Regions from separate parts of the Kitasatospora sp. NPDC090091 genome, predicted to be linked through region 1. Evidence: riboswitches for the same ligand, from Rfam matches in the RefSeq annotation. Region 1 holds a riboswitch; each other region holds the start of a gene.
The links. A riboswitch is a leader RNA that binds a small molecule or an ion and turns the genes downstream of it on or off. The one in region 1 is predicted to bind cyclic di-AMP.

Region 2: it holds a riboswitch for cyclic di-AMP, as region 1 does, so the genes downstream of both, ACIPSC_RS00975 (NlpC/P60 family protein) here and ACIPSC_RS13805 (transglycosylase family protein) in region 1, are expected to answer to the same signal.
Region 3: it holds a riboswitch for cyclic di-AMP, as region 1 does, so the genes downstream of both, ACIPSC_RS05600 (M23 family metallopeptidase) here and ACIPSC_RS13805 (transglycosylase family protein) in region 1, are expected to answer to the same signal.

What each region holds. Positions count from the first base shown of each region.
Region 1 is NZ_JBIVDY010000007.1:12,322-17,407, forward strand. Features, by position in the region: gene ACIPSC_RS13795 (hypothetical protein) at 1-261, shown strand, start outside; gene ACIPSC_RS13800 (hypothetical protein) at 368-2,464, opposite strand; cyclic di-AMP (ydaO/yuaA leader) riboswitch at 2,848-3,018, shown strand; gene ACIPSC_RS13805 (transglycosylase family protein) at 3,005-4,270, shown strand; gene ACIPSC_RS13810 (hypothetical protein) at 4,519-4,719, shown strand; gene ACIPSC_RS13815 (LacI family DNA-binding transcriptional regulator) at 4,815-5,086, opposite strand, start outside.
Region 2 is NZ_JBIVDY010000001.1:214,314-219,399, forward strand. Features, by position in the region: gene ACIPSC_RS00965 (NYN domain-containing protein) at 1-949, shown strand, start outside; gene ACIPSC_RS00970 (NlpC/P60 family protein) at 1,162-2,205, shown strand; cyclic di-AMP (ydaO/yuaA leader) riboswitch at 2,534-2,688, shown strand; gene ACIPSC_RS00975 (NlpC/P60 family protein) at 2,699-3,865, shown strand; gene ACIPSC_RS00980 (NlpC/P60 family protein) at 4,091-5,086, shown strand, end outside.
Region 3 is NZ_JBIVDY010000002.1:571,272-576,357, forward strand. Features, by position in the region: gene ACIPSC_RS05585 (TetR/AcrR family transcriptional regulator) at 1-356, opposite strand, end outside; gene ACIPSC_RS05590 (alpha/beta fold hydrolase) at 454-1,281, opposite strand; gene ACIPSC_RS05595 (YiaA/YiaB family inner membrane protein) at 1,453-1,743, opposite strand; cyclic di-AMP (ydaO/yuaA leader) riboswitch at 1,989-2,147, shown strand; gene ACIPSC_RS05600 (M23 family metallopeptidase) at 2,160-3,020, shown strand; gene ACIPSC_RS05605 (hypothetical protein) at 3,131-4,078, opposite strand; gene ACIPSC_RS05610 (GNAT family N-acetyltransferase) at 4,121-4,711, shown strand; gene ACIPSC_RS05615 (sensor domain-containing protein) at 4,817-5,086, shown strand, end outside.

The sequences.
Region 1 (5,086 bases):
GCGCACCTCAAGGAGATGGGCGCGCAGAACCCGGCGCTGGCCCCACTGGTGATCGGCCCGGAGGCCGACTCCGAGCTGCTCGCCGCGGCCGCCGAGGAGAGCGGCTGCCCGTCGGCCGCCCCGCTGGGCGCGTACCCGACGGTCGGCCAGCTGATCGGCTCCACCTACCTGGCCGCGCTGCCGGCCCACGTCGTCGAGGCCGAGGAGGCCGCCGAGGAGCCCGCCGCGGGCTCCGGTGGCGGGCGGCACGCCGCCGAGTAGGCGGGAACGGCAGAACGCCGTGCGAGGCCCGGAACGGTGGCGTTCCGGGCCTCGCGCGTGCCGTGGGCGGCCGGGGAGCGGGCGGGCCTGCCCGCGGCCGGAACGATCAGGAGCCGCCGCCGACCCGTCCGGTGGGCGCGGCGGCGTCCTTGAACCGCAGCGTCGGCAGCTGCACCGGCCGGGACTGCGCGGCGAACGAGGCGAGCGGGGTGCTGCTCGCGTTCCACTGCGGCTGCGCGGTGCCGCCGTCCTCCGCCCGGCGCACCTGGAGCACCTCGGCCCGGCCGGCCCGGCGCAGCAGGACGTTCTTCGGCGGCCCGGCCTCCGGGTCCAGCCAGAGCTCGTTCCCGCCGAACTCGCAGTCCAGCACCAGGACGTCGTCCGGCTTGCCGTCGGGCGTGGCCCGGAAGGCCAGGCCGGCCCGGCGGTAGCCGGTGAACCGGCTGCGGCTGAAGGTGACGGCCTCGCCGGCCAGTTCGTGGTGGGCGGTGGAGACGGCGAAGTCGCTCTGCCCGGCGCCGTCGATCAGCAGCCCGTCGAAGACGGTGCCCTTCTCCCGGCCGAGCGCGTGCAGCGCCACTCCCCCGCCGGCGTTGCCGTAGAGGACGCTAGCGGTGTAGTCGAAGTCGTTGAGGTAGGCGCCGTGCTCGATGCCCCAGCCGCCGTTGTGGTAGGCCGCGAACTCGGTGACCACGTGGTGCTGCCGGGCGTTCAGCCAGACGAAGATGCCGTCCTGCAGGTTGTTGTGGGCCAGACAGCGCTGGAAGGTCCAGACCCCTTCGCTGTTCTCCGGCCACTCGAAGCCGGAGGCGCCGTTGGCGCCCTGGACGCCGACGGCCACGCAGTCCAGCGCCTTGCCGCCGGTGCCGGCGCCCAGGTTGAAGCCGGTCAGCCGGTAGGCCCGCGGGTTGGGCTCCAGCACGGTGCGGGAGGCGACGCAGGACTCGTAGACGATGTCGTCGGACGGCTGTTGCGGGGTGCGGGTGTCCAGCGGGCCGTCCCACCAGTAGGCGTCCTCCCAGGTGTCGTGGCTGATGCAGCTGCGGAAGGTGATGCCGTGGCTGGCGTGCGGGACGTACGCGTGGTTGCCGGCGTCGCGCACCACCACGCCCTCGACCACGGTGCCGCGGGTGGCGTCGCCGAGCATGTGGAAGTGGAGCCCGTACCGGCCGAGCACCGGCGCGGTGACCGGGACGGTACCGTCCGGGCCCTTCCAGCTCTCGCTGGTGTCGGTCCGCGGGCCGACCCAGCGCAGCGCGGCGTGCCGGACGTCGGCCCGGCGGGAGCTGGTGAGGTGGACGTGGGCGCGGCCCTTGGCGGAGCCCTCGACCCGGACGCTGCGGGTCAGGTTGAGCACCTCCGCCCCGACCGTGACGCCGCCGCCGACGGCGACCCGGGGGTGGGCGTACCGGAGCGGGGCCTCCAGGGTGACGGTGGATCCGCTGACGGAGCGCACCACGGCGAGGTCGTAGCGGGCGGAGAAGCCCTCCTCGTCCGGCGGACCGGTCGGGGTGACGGCCAGTTCGTCACCGGGCTGCCAACCCGCGGGCGGCGCGGCGAGGCTGACGGTGGTGGCGCCGGCCCGCAGCTCGCCGGCCGCGCGCACCCAGGCGGTCTTGGCGGCGCCGTCCAGCCGCAGGTAGCCGGCTCCGGTGACCCAGAGGCCGACGTCGGTGTCGACCACGTTCATGCCGTCGCCCCGGAAGCGCTTCTCGTCGACGGAGGGGAAGCGCAGGGTGTGCACGGCGCTGCCGCCGGGGGCGAGGGCGAGGGTGCCGCGGACCTCGACGTTGCCGGCCGAGCTGAGGGTGACGCCGCGGTCGGCGGCGAAGGTGAGCGAGCCGCCGGGCTCGACCAGCAGGGAGCCGACGGCGGCGTCGGTGTCGAGCAGCACCCGGTCGGTGATCCGGACGGCGCTCTGCGGTCCGGGGAGCCGGCCGCCCCAGCCGGCCGGGTCGGACCAGCGGCGGCCGCCCTGGCCGGGCGCGGGGGCGTCGCCCTCGGCGCCGTCGGCGGACGTGGGCGGTGCGCCGGGGCCGTGCTCCGGGCCGCCGTGCTCCGGGCCCCCGTCGCCGCCGGTGTCGGCCAGGCTGGTGGTGGTGCTCCCGGCGGTCGGCCCGGCCGAGCCGGTCAGTGAGCGCCGCAGGACCTCCTCGCCGCCGATCGCCGCGAACGCCGTGCCGACGGCGAGCCAGCGCAGCATTGTGCGGCGGCTTACGGGAGTTCGGGGTCGTTCGGGCGGGATGTCCGGTCTGCGATGCTTTGCCCTGCGATGCGCTCCGCGGGCTCCGTCGGCCGGCTGTCCGCCGCCCTGCTCCTCGTCCATGGCCATCGCTGCGTAGCCCTCCCCCCAGACGGCTCCGTCGGTCCCGACGTTCTGAAGCATAGGCAGTTGCGGCGGCCCGCACGGGCGTTGCCGGAAATCGGTCATTTCTGATCATGGTGGACACGCCACAGGCAGGTGGTTCGCAAACCGTGACGGGTGTCACACATGTTTGCGGTTTGAACTTGAGTCTGCTTAACGTGCTCCCCGTTCGTGGCCACACGGACCCAGCCCGTCCGCAACGCCGAGTCCTGCCGTCGGGTGTGCTGGCAGCGCAGAAACGCACCACGGCAGGAGCGGGGGAACCACAGGTAAGTCGCCCCGGGCCGGTCCTCGTACCGGTCCAGGGCTAGGGGTGAAGCCGCGTCCACAGCGCGGCCGGGCAACTCCAGCCCGAATCCGACAGCTCACCTCGCAGGCGTGGGAGAGGACCGCATCTTCATGCTGCCCACCAACGGCACCCGTCTGTCCGGCCGTACCCGCCGCGCCATCGCCGCGCTCGGAGTCGCGGGCATCGGCCTCACCATCCCCTGCCTGACCACCACCTCCGCCTCCGCCGCCTCGGTCGCGACCTGGGACAAGGTCGCCCAGTGCGAGAGCAGCGGCAACTGGAGCATCAACACCGGCAACGGCTTCTACGGCGGCCTGCAGTTCACCAACAGCACCTGGGCCGAGTTCGGCGGCACCGCCTTCGCCGCCCGCGCCGACCTGGCCACCAAGGACCAGCAGATCGCGATCGCCGAGAAGGTGCTCGCGGTCCAGGGCCCGGGCGCCTGGCCGGTCTGCTCCGTCCAGGCCGGTCTGACCAAGGGCGGCACCCCCGCCGCGGTCGACACCTCCACCGCCGCCAAGCCGGCCGCGCAGACCCCGGCCCCGGCCGCCAAGCCGGCCGCCCAGGCCCCCGCCACCAAGCCCGCCGCCCCGAAGGCCGAGACCCCGGCCGCCGCCGACTCCGCCAAGACCTGGAGCCAGAAGCGGTCCGACTGGTCGCAGAAGTGGCAGGAGAATGGCGGCGACTACACCGTCGCGGCCGGCGACTGGCTGTCCGCCATCGCCGACAAGCACCACGTCCAGGGCGGCTGGGAGCGGCTGTACGAGCTCAACCGCGACACCCTGACCGACGGCCCGAACCACATCTACCCGGGCCAGCACCTGAGCCTCGGCGACCACGCCAAGACCCAGGCCTCGGACGAGTCCGGCAAGGGCTTCGACTGGTTCGACCGCTCCTCCGGCGCGGCCGCGGGCAGCACCGCCGCCAAGCCGGCCGCGCAGACCGCCACCCAGGCCTCCCAGACCCAGGCCCAGGCGCCGGCCGAGGCCGCCACCGGCAGCATGGCCGCCGCGGTCTCCTTCGCCCTGTCGAAGGTCGGCCAGGCCTACGTCTACGGCGGCACCGGGAACGGCGGCTGGGACTGCTCCGGCCTGACCCAGGCCGCGCTGCGCGCCGCGGGCGTCTCCGTCCCGCGCGTCGCCGCCGACCAGGCCGCCGCCAGCACCCACGTGTCGCTGGACGCCCTCAAGCCGGGCGACCTGCTGTTCTGGTCCAACAACGGCCAGGACTCCGGCGTCTACCACGTCGCGCTCTACATCGGTGACGGCAAGTACGTCGAGGCTGCCAACCCGAGCGCGGGCGTGCGGACCCAGACCGTCGCCAACTGGGCCCCGGACTTCGCCGGCCGGGTCTGACCCACCGCACACGCCGCAGCCCCCGGGGAGAGTCTGGTCGCTCTCCCCGGGGGCTTCGGCCTGCCCGCCGCCGGCCGGACCCCGGCCCGCGGGCACCCGGACGGGGAGCCCCGGCCGGGGCGGCGCAGGCGGGCGCGGTGGGCCCGGCGCGGGCGGCGCGGTGGGCCCGGCGCCGGGCCCGCCCGGTCATGGTCAAATCGGGCCGCACCGGGCATGCTGCTGCTCTGCGCACCCGAGGAGGAGTCCCCATGGCCCAGGTCACCGTCACGCTCGACGCCAATCTCGCGATCGACGCGATGATGCTCTCCGGCACCAAGAACCCGCAGGACGCCGTCGAGCTGATCCTGCGCGACTACCTCGCCCGGGGCCGGCGCACCGAGACCCGGACCGGCGAGGCCGCCGACGGACACCGGCTGGAGCAGGGCCGCCCGGCCGCCCAGGAGGGCTGAACGGCGAACGGCCGGGGCCCGGGGAGCACATCGCTCCCCGGGCCCCGGCCGTTCGGGCCCGTTCCGGCCCGGACGCGGCGTCCGGGCGTGCCGTCTCAGCGGGCGCAGGCGCCCGTGGAGCCGCGCATCACGAGCTCCGGCTGGAACATGAACTCCCCGCGCTGGGCGGCGTTCCCGCCGACCTCCTCCAGCAGCGCGTCGACGGCCGCGGTGGCCATCGCCTCCACCGGCTGCCGGATGGTGGTCAGCGGCGGCTCGGTGAACGCTATGAGCGGCGAGTCGTCGAAACCGACCACCGAGACGTCCTGGGGGACGCTCAGCCCGCGCTGGCGCACCGCGCGGATGGCGCCGAGCGCCATCATGTCGC
Region 2 (5,086 bases), on a different contig from region 1:
CGAACGGGCCGGTGCCGAGGGCGCGGTGGCGGAGGCCGCCCAGCTGGTGGAGAAGCTGCAGGCGGAGCTGGCCGAGCTGCGGGCCGCCGCCCGCGCCGACCTGGACCGGCACCGGGCCGAGTCGGAGGACGTCCGCAAGGAGGGCGACTCGCTGCGCCGGAAGGTGCGGTCGCTGGAGAGCGACACCCGGCGGGCGCAGGCCGAGACCCGCCGGGTCTCCGCCGAACTGGATGCGCTGAAGGCGCAGGCCGCCGCCGAGCGCAGTGCGGCCGAGAGCGAGGCGCGGCGGCTGCGGCACCGGATCTCCGAGCTGGAGACCACCGTGGAGCAGGGCCGCCGTTCGGCCCGCGAGGGGCGCAGCGTCGAGGACATGCGGCTGCGGCTGCTGCTGGACACCGTGCTGCAGTCGGCGCAGGGGCTGCAGCGGGAGCTGGCGCTGCCGGTCTCCCAGATCCGCCCGGCCGACCTGGTGGAGGCGGTGGTGCCGGGCTCGGCCTCGCCGCACGACGTGGCCCGGCGTGCCCTGGCCGAGGACGATCCGGCGCTGCTGGACCAGCTGCTGGCGATCCCGCAGGTGCACCTGGTGGTGGACGGCTACAACGTGACCAAGACCGGCTATCCGACGCTGCCGCTGGAGCAGCAGCGGATCCGCCTGCTGGGCGGCCTGGCGATGCTGGCGCAGCGCACGCAGGCGGAGGTCACCTGCGTGTTCGACGGGCAGGACCTGGACGTGCCGGTGATCATGGCGCCGCCGCGCGGAGTCCGGGTGCGCTTCAGCCGGACCGGGGAGACTGCCGACGAGCTGATCCGCCGCCTGGTGCGGGCCGAGCCGCAGGGCCGTCCGGTCGTGGTGGTCTCCACCGACCGGGAGGTCGCGGAGGGCGTGCGGAAGGCGGGCGCGCGCCCCGTCGCGTCGGTGCTGCTGCTGAACCGGCTGGCCCGGCCGTAGGCTTCCGCAGTGGCCGGGCAGACCCGCGTGACGCCTGCTCAGCGCCCGGTTTGCGGTCGTGTGACGATTTCGTGAAGTCATGGCGGGCGGCCGGAGTTCACGCCATCGGGGGAGTGGCGGAAAGCCTGGATCTTCACTAGGGTCTGGCGTCAAACCTATTTTCCGGATTCTCACTCGATCGGGTGAGTCCATTGGAAGAAGGAGCCGGTCCCTTGGCCTCCCACCGCCGTCCCAAGCAGCCGAGCCGCGCGCGGGTCTCCGTGCTCACCGCTGCCGCTGCGACCGCGGTCGCTCTCTCCGCCCAGGTCGCCGCCCACGCCGCGCCCACCCCGTCGCCCAAGAAGGACGACGTGAAGGCGCAGATCGACCAGCTGCAGGAGGAGGCCGAGCAGGCCACCGAGAAGTACAACGGCGCCAAGGAGCGGGCCGACCAGCTCCGCAAGCAGGCCGACCAACTGCAGGACCAGGTGGCTCGCGGCCAGGACGAGATGACCCAGCTTCAGGGCGGGCTGGCCGCGGTGGCCGGCGAGCAGTACCGCACGGGCGGCATCGACCCGTCGGTCCAGCTGATGCTCTCCTCCGACCCGTCCGGCTACCTGGACAAGGCCTCCAGCGTGCAGCAGGCCTCCTCCAGCCAGACCGAGGCGCTCAAGGGACTGCAGGACCAGCAGCGCCGGCTGGACCAGCAGAAGGCCGAGGCGGCCGCCGTCCTCGCCTCGCTGGACAGCACCACCAAGGACCTCAACCAGTCCAAGACGGACGTCAACAAGAAGCTGAAGGAGGCCCAGGACCTCCTGAACTCGCTCAGCGCCGCCGACCGGGCCGCCCTGCGCGCCGCGCAGCAGGCGGAGGACCGTGCCTCGCGCGGCTCCGAGCGCGCGGACCTCGGCAGCCTGCCGCAGGCGAGCGGCTACGCCGGCACGGCCGTCTCCATCGCGATGAGCAAGCAGGGCTCCCCGTACGTCTGGGGCGCCACCGGGCCCAGCACCTTCGACTGCTCGGGCCTGATGGTCTTCGCGTACAGCAAGGCCGGCGTCTCGCTGCCGCGCACCTCGCAGGCGCAGGGCAACGTCGGCACCCGGGTGCCCTCGCTCGCCGAGGCCCAGCCCGGCGACCTGATCATCTACCGCAGCGACCGCAGCCACGTCGGGATGTACATCGGCAACGGCATGGTGGTGCACGCGCCGCACACCGGTGACGTGGTGAAGGTGATGAAGGCCGACGCGATGCCGATCAACACCATCCGCCGCGTCTGACGGACCGGCAGGCCCCCCCGCGGGCCCCGAACGGACCTGTGATCCGCGCCACCCCCGATCCCGGGGGTGGCGCGGTTTCTGTCCGTTCCGATGACAAGCGATCAGCTCCGCGTACGGCGCCGATCACGTCCGGTCATATTCACAAATGAACATGGATGATGTTCCGGCTTTTTTCTGACAAGGATTTGAACGGATCACGGTTCTGTTACTAGGGTCGGGCCTTGAACCACCGCACAGTCGATCACCCAGCCTGGGTGGCGGCGGAGGTTTACCGCCGAGTTCGCGAAGCAGCGGGTCGGGCCGCAGGCCCGTCCGAGTGGGAGCCCAGTAGTCGGGGGCGCTGTGGAGCGGAGCCGGGGAACCATGTTCCTCCGGGGTGAATCGGCGCCAGGTCGGCCGGTGGAACGGCCGGTGAGGCGTCGTAGGGCCTTCTTCCGGCCCGAACCCGTCAGCTCACCCGGTAGGCGGACGTAGGAAGAAGGAGTCCGCCTTCGTGGCGTCCCATCGTCGTCCCAAGCCCGCCGGCCGCGCCCGTGTCTCGATCCTGACCGGTGTCGCCGCCGCAGCCGTCGCCCTCTCCGCGCAGTCCGGTGCCCACGCCGACCCGACGCCGACCAAGGACCAGGTCAAGGAGCAGGTCGACCAGCTCAACGAGCAGGCCGAGGTCGCGACCGAGAAGTACAACGGCGCCCAGGCCAAGCAGCAGGAGCTGCAGAAGCAGGTCGGCGAGCTGCAGGACAAGGTGGCCCGTCAGCAGGCCGCGGTCACCGAGGCCCAGGGCGGCCTCGCCGAGATCGCCGGCGAGCAGTACCGGACCGGCGGCATATCGTCGACCGTCCAGCTGATGCTCTCGTCCAGCCCCGACAACTTCCTCAACCAGGCCGGGGCGCTGACCCAGGCGAGCAGCACCCAGTCCGGCGCGCTGAAGGAGCTCCAGGAGCAGCAGCGCAGGCTCGACCAGGACCGCAACGAGGCCCAGGCCAAGCTCGGCGAGCTGGAGACCACCACCCAGCAGCTGAAGGCCTCCAAGGAGGAGGTCCAGGCCAAGCTGGCGAAGGCCCAGGACCTGCTCAACACGCTGACCGAGCAGGAGCGCCGCGCGATCCGCGAGGCCGAGGAGAAGGCCGCCGCCGAGGCGCAGGCCAAGGCCGACGCCGCTGCGAAGGCCGCGGCCAAGGCGAAGGCGGACGCCGACCGCGCCTCCCGCGACACCAGCCGCACCGACCTCTCCGGGTCCGGCTCCGGCTCCGGCTCCGGATCTGCGACCGCGGACCCCGCTCCGGCCCCCAAGCCGGTCGCCGCGGGCAGCTCGCGCGGTGCCGCCGCGCTCTCCATCGCCGCCGGCAAGGTCGGCAGCCCGTACGTCTACGGCGCCGCGGGCCCGAACTCCTTCGACTGCTCGGGTCTGATGGTCTGGGCGTTCAACCAGGCCGGCGTGTCGCTGCCGCGCACCTCGCAGGAGCAGGCCCACGCCGGCACCCGGATCGGCTCGGACCTCTCCCAGGCCCAGCCCGGCGACCTGCTGATCTTCTACAGCGACGCCCACCACGTGGGGATCTACGCGGGCAACGGCCAGGTGCTCCACGCGCCCAAGCCGGGTGCCTCGGTGCGCTACGAGGCGGTCTCCAACATGCCGCTGGCGTCCATCGTGCGCGTCTGATCCGCAGTCGGTTCCGACAGGCCCGGTCTCCCCAGGTGGGGAGGCCGGGCCTGCGGCTTTCCCGGCGGCTCGCCCTGGTGTCCGATTCCGGGTCAAATATTCGGGTTGGGAGGGGTTTGGACTCGCTTGCCCGGACTCGCTAACGTCTGCCACCGGACTCCCGTCGAGAGCCGCCCACCCCGGTGCGGCCGCGGGGCCGGGCCGCAGGATCGGAGCCGCTGTCGCATGTCCGTGCACCGCCGTTCCCCGCTGTCGGGGGCGCACGCCCTCGCCCGTGCGCTGGTGCTGACCGCCGCGGCCACCACCGTGCTCGGGATGGCGACGGGCGGCACCGCCCAGGCCGCCCCGGGGCCGGACGGGCCGGCCAGCCGCAAGGACGTCAAGGCCCAGGTGGAGCAGCTGTACGACGAGGCCGAGCAGGCCTCCGAGCGGGTCAATGCGGCGCAGGAGGCGCAGCAGCAGCTGCAGCACGAGACCGGCACCCTCCAGCAGCAGGTCGCCGTGGCCCAGGACGAGCTCAACCAGCTGCGCGGCGACCTCGCCACCGTGGCCGGCGCCGAGTACCGCGGCGGCGGCATGGCGCAGACCGTCCAGCTGATGCTCGCCACCGACCCCGAGGGGTACCTGGCCACGGCCCGCACCCTCGACCAGGCCGCCGAGCGGCAGAGCGAGACGCTGCGCGAGGTGGTGGCCCGTCAGCGGCGGCTCGACCAGCGCCGCACCGAGACCTCCGCCAAGCTCGCCGAGCTGGAGCAGACCCGCCGCGCCCTGGCCGAGAGCAAGCAGCAGATCCAGCAGCGGCTGGCCAAGGCGCAGAGGCTGCTCAACAGCCTGGGCGAGGCGGAGCGGGCCAGGATGGCCGCCCAGGACGCGCGCGAGGCCGAGCAGCGCGCCACCCGCGGCACCGACCGGCTCGACCTCGGGACCGCCCCACCGGCCTCCGAGCGCGGTGCGGCAGCGCTGGCCGCCGCCGTGAGGATGATCGGCTCGCCCTACGTGTACGGATCCACCGGGCCCCGCGCGTTCGACTGCTCCGGTCTGATGTACTGGAGCTGGCGGCAGGCCGGAGTGACCCTGCCGCGCACTTCGCAGGCCCAGGCGTCGGCCGGCCAGCGGGTCAGCCTCTCCGACGCGCGACCGGGAGACCTGGTGATCTTCTACCGGGACATGCACCACGTCGGCATGTACGCCGGCGGCGGGGTGATCGTGCACGCCCCCTAC
Region 3 (5,086 bases), on a different contig from region 1:
GCGGCCGCCCGGGCGAGGTCGTCGTCGGGCTGCGGCGCCTGCGGGAGCGCGTGGTAGCGGTGCGGGTACTCGGTGGCGTACCCGAGGTAGGCGCGCAGGACCGCCGCGACGGCGTCGTCCCCGCCCCGGCCGACGGCCGCCCCGGCCAGCCGGTCGGCCAGCTCGCCGGTGACCCGGACGGCCACCAGCCGCCGCAGCTCGGCCAGCCCGCCGCTGACGTGCTTGTACAGCGAGGGCGTGGCCACCTTGGCGCGGGCGGCGACCGCGGCCAGGGTGAGGGCCTCGGCGCCCTGCTCGTCGATGAGGGCGAGGGCGTGGTCGACGACCTGCTCGGGGGTGAGTCCTACGCGGGGCATGGGGAGCGGCCTCCGTGGTTCCGGGGTGGGGTTCGGCGCACGCGGGCGCCCGGGTCGGCGTGGTGCGCGGGGACCGCGCGGTGGGTCGGCGGCGGTTTCAGGCGAGCTCGGCGAGGAAGGGCAGCAGCGCGTCGGCGGTGGCCTGCGGCCGGTCGGCCATCGGGTAGTGGCCCGACCCCTCGATCATCACCTTGCGGGCCTTGAGCGCGGCGGCCTGCCGGTCCGCGACCAGCTCCGGCTTCGGGAAGTCGGGGTCCTTGCTGCCCATGACGACCAGCGCCGGGCAGGTCACGGCGGCGGTCCAGCCGGCGGGCGCGGACTCCCCGCGGACGTAGCCGCGGGTCGCGGCCTTGCGGCCCGGCGTGCGCATCGCGGCGACCAGGCCGTCCACGTAGCCGTCGAAGTCGGCCGGCTTGGGGCCCGGGTAGGCCATCTTCCGGTGGTAGAGGCCCCAGAACGCGGGCGAGTGCACCAGCAGGGTGCCCATCACGCCGAACATCGCGCGCTGCAGGGCGGTCGGCGGCAGGTTCTCGACGAAGGCGTCCAGCAGGACGATCCCGGCGACCCGCTCGGGCGCGTCCCCGGCGGCCTTGACCACGGTGGCGCCGGTGTAGGAGTTGCCGGCCAGCACGGCCCGCTCGATGCCGAGGTGGTCGAGCAGGGCGAGCACGTCGGTGGCGATGGCGGCCGGCGAGTAGTCGTCCCAGGCGATCGAGGACTCGCCGAAGCCGCGCAGGTCCATGGTGATCACCCGGCGGCCGGCCGCGGTCAGCAGCGGGCGCAGGTGCCGGTAGGCGGCCCGGCTGTCGAGCATCCCGGGGAGCAGGACGACGGGCAGGCCGTCGCCCTGCACGGTGTCGTCGTAGGCCAGCCGGCCGCCGGGGACGTCGAGGAACAGCGTGGTGGGGGTGCTGGTGCCGGTCATGAGGGCCTCCGCGGTCCGCCGGGACGGGGTGTCGGCGGGCGCTGCCGACACCCATAAAGCTAAGGCTAATAGCCTTAGCCGTCAAGCTATCGGCGTCAGCCTGTCGCGCGTCCCGGCCCGGGCCCCGGCCCTGGCGCGTCCGGGGGTCTGCCGCTCTCCCGGCCTGTCGGCTCAGGCGCCCTCGACCTTGAACGGGTCGTGCTCGGCGAGCAGCTTCTCCAGCCGGGCCTGGTCGACCCGGGTGACGATCTCGTTGGTCTCCTGCCGGTCCCGGACGACCTTGGCCAGGGTGAAGGCGGAGGTGACGGTGTAGAGCAGGCCGACCCCGAGGAAGGCGCGGGTCCAGGCGCCCACCGGGAGGTAGGCGATGCCGATCGCGAGGGCGCCGGCGGAGAGGGTGAAGGAGAGCACGGCCTGGACGTAGTACGCGGCCGTGGTGCGTGACTGCATCGGTGCGTTCATGGCGCCAGGATGCGCGCCGTCGAACGAGGTCCACATGAGTAGAAGTACTCAAACACGGGGTCGTTCGTTGACGTCCTATCACGTTCGGTAGTGTCAGTTGTCGTCAAACGCCCCAAATCGCCCACCGGATCGCGTAGTGTCCGAGCTGTGTCCTGTCGTCCCATGCGGACGGCTTGGAATCGGGGGCTCCTAGGATTAACGTTTGATAACGCAGCGCGGTCCGCAACGCCGTACCCAGACGGCACCGTGCGCCGTCGCCTAATCCCGCCGGCCGGCCTCCGGGCAGGCCAGGGAGCCGGGGAACCACGTTCCTTGGGGTGAATCGGCCGGGCCCAGGCCCAGCCGTAGGAGACCTTCCTGCTCCGAACCCGTCAGCTAACCCGGTAGGCGCGAAGGAAGGAAAGGAGCGCGCCTCCGTGGCGTCGACGCACTCTCCGGCACATCTGCCCGGCTCCTCCGCCGGCACCCAGCTGCTCGACCACCCGTGGCCGCCCGCCCACCTGGGCGAGTACGGCGGGTCCGACGACGAGGCCGCCCCGCAGCCCGCCGAGACCAACCGCCACCGGATGCCGCGTCAGACCCGCGGGACCGCCCCGCTGCTCGGCGTCACCGCCGTCGCCGCCACCCTGGGCGCCACCGGTTTCGCCTCCGCCACCCCGGCCGCCGCGCCCGCCGTCGAGGCGCCGGACGAGGCCCCGGTCGCGCTCTCCGCGGACCCGGGCCTCGCGCTCGCCGCCCGGATCCAGCAGCAGGCCGACAGCCAGCGCACCGCCGCCGAGGAGACCGCCCGCCTGCAGGCCGCCAAGGAGGCCGAGACCAAGCGCGCCGTCCAGCAGCAGGAGGCCAAGCGCGCCGCCGAGGCGGCCGAGAAGGCCAAGCTCGCCGCGATCAACCTGCCGGTGCGCGACTACCGCCTCTCCGCCCACTACGGCCAGAGCGCCTCCTACTGGGCCCACCTGCACACCGGACTGGACTTCGCCGCCGACACCGGCACCCCGGTGTACGCGGTCGGCCAGGGCACCATCACCTCGGCCGGCTGGGCCGGCTCGTACGGCTACCGGATCGTCGAGACGCTGCCCGACGGCACCGAGATCTGGTACTGCCACCTCTCCTCGATCATCAAGGGCTCCGGCAAGGTCGTCCCCGGCCAGCAGCTCGGCAAGGTCGGCGCCACCGGCAACGTCACCGGCCCGCACCTGCACCTGGAGGTGCGCCCCGACGGCGGCGCCCCGGTCGACCCGGAGAGCTGGTTCGAGCAGCGCGGCGTCACCCCCTGACGGTTCGCCCCCCGGGGGCGGCCGCCCCGTGAGGGCGGCACGACGAAGGCGCCCCGGCCGGTACCGATGTACCGGCCGGGGCGCCTTTCCGTCTCCGCGCGCCGTCCGCGCTACTCGGTGCGCTTCTGCTCGGCCGCGTCCTGCTCCGTGAGGTCCTGCTCCGCCGCGTCCTGCTCCGCCGCGTCCTGTTCGGCCGGCAGACCGGCCAGGTAGGCGTCGATCTCCTGCTGGCCCGGCTCCGGGGCCAGCTCCGGGAACTCCGCCACCAGCAGCCGCGGCAGCCCCGGCACCGTCCACGAGCCGAACAGGTCCAGCGCGGCGGACTCCGCCGCCTCCTCGAACGCCCCGAAGTCCCCGGACAGCTCGTCCGGCATCGGCCGGCCCAGCGCCGTCAGCTCCGCCAGGTTGCGGTAGCTGCGCCGCATCAGCCCGTGCTCCAGCAGCCGCCGCGCGCCGTCGGTGGCCATCCCGACCGAGAGCACCCGGCCCGGACCCCAGCCCGCGGGGTCCGCCTCGTCCAGCCAGCCGGCCTCCGCCAGCGCCTCGAACGCGGCCCGCCGGTCCTCCTCGGCCAGCTCCCGGAACCCCGACAGCCAGTCGAACACCGCGGCCTCGTCGGTGACGTCCACCCCGTACGCGTGCAGCAGCAGCGCGTACAGCCGCGGCCAGGTCACCAGATCGGCCCGGCGGAGCAGGCCGGCCGCCACCTCGCCCTGCCACTCGGCCTCCGCGTGCAGCCGCTCCTGCCGCTTGGCGTTCAGCCGCTTCGAAGCCCGCTGGTGGTCGATCAGCAGTCGCACCGCCTCGCCGTACGCCAGCGGGTCCTGCTCCGGGTCGGGCTGCACGTAGAGGTGGAGCCGCTCGTGGAGCAGCTGCTCCACGGCGTCCGAGGTCAGCTCCGGCCAGCCGTCGCGCATCCTGCCCTCACCCAGCTCCAGCAGCGCCAGCACCGTCCGCAGCGGGGCCTCGGCCACCGGCGCGCGGCCCTCGGCCTCCGCCCAGGCGAGCAGCTCGGCGGCCCTGGTGTGCGGGGCGAGCCGCAGGTCATCGTCTTCCATGTCACTTACGGTAACCGGAAAGCGCGGGTAGGGTCTGCCTCCATGGTCCCCGTCCGCCTCACCGGCCCCCGCCTCGCCCTCCGGGAGTTCCACCACACCCCCGGAGACGTCGACGCGCTGCACGCCGTCTTCGGCGATCCGGAGGCCACCCGCTACCTCCCCTTCGAACCGCGTGATCTGGTGGACTGCGCCGACCAGATCGAGCAGTACCTGGAGGAGGCCCTGCGGGAGGAGCGGACCGTCTACCGACTGGCCGTCACCCGGCGCGCGGACGCCGACGACCCGGCCGACGCCACCCCGATCGGCAACGCCGCCCTCACCCTCGGCGACCACCGCTCCGCCGACCTCGGCTACGCGCTGCGCCGGGACACCTGGGGCAACGGTTACGCCGGCGAGATCACCGCCCTGCTCTGCGACTTCGCCTTCGGCGCGCTGCGCCTGCACCGGCTGGCCGCCCGGGTGGACCCGGCCAACGAGGCCTCCGCGCGGGTGCTCACCCGGGCCGGCTTCCAGCTGGAGGGCCGGATCCGGCACGACGTCAGACTGCGCGGCACCTGGCACGACTCGCTGCAGTACTCGCTGCTCGCCGACGAGTGGCCGCGGCCCGGCGGGCGGGGCCCGACGGGGGGTTAACCCCACCCCCGGTTCGCCGGGGAGCCGGATGTCCGCCGCGTCCGGGCCCTGGGAGGGTGGAGCCATCCCCGAAAGCCCGCAGAGAACCGAGGACCGAGGCCGGCCATGAGCAGCCAGAGCATCCAGCGCACCGCGTACGACCTCCCCGCCGAGGGCGCCCGCCGTACCGAGGAGCCGCCGTACGCCTGGCGCGCGCCCTTCTCCTCCTACTTCTACCGCGAGCTCGGCTACAGCCTCACCGGCCTCCCGGTGGCCGTCGCGGGGTTCTCCTTCGCCATCACGCTGTTCAGCTTCGGCCTCGGCACCGTGGTCACCGTCCTGGGCCTGCCGGTCCTGGCGGCGCTGACCGCCGGGGCCCGCGGCTTCGGCCGGCTG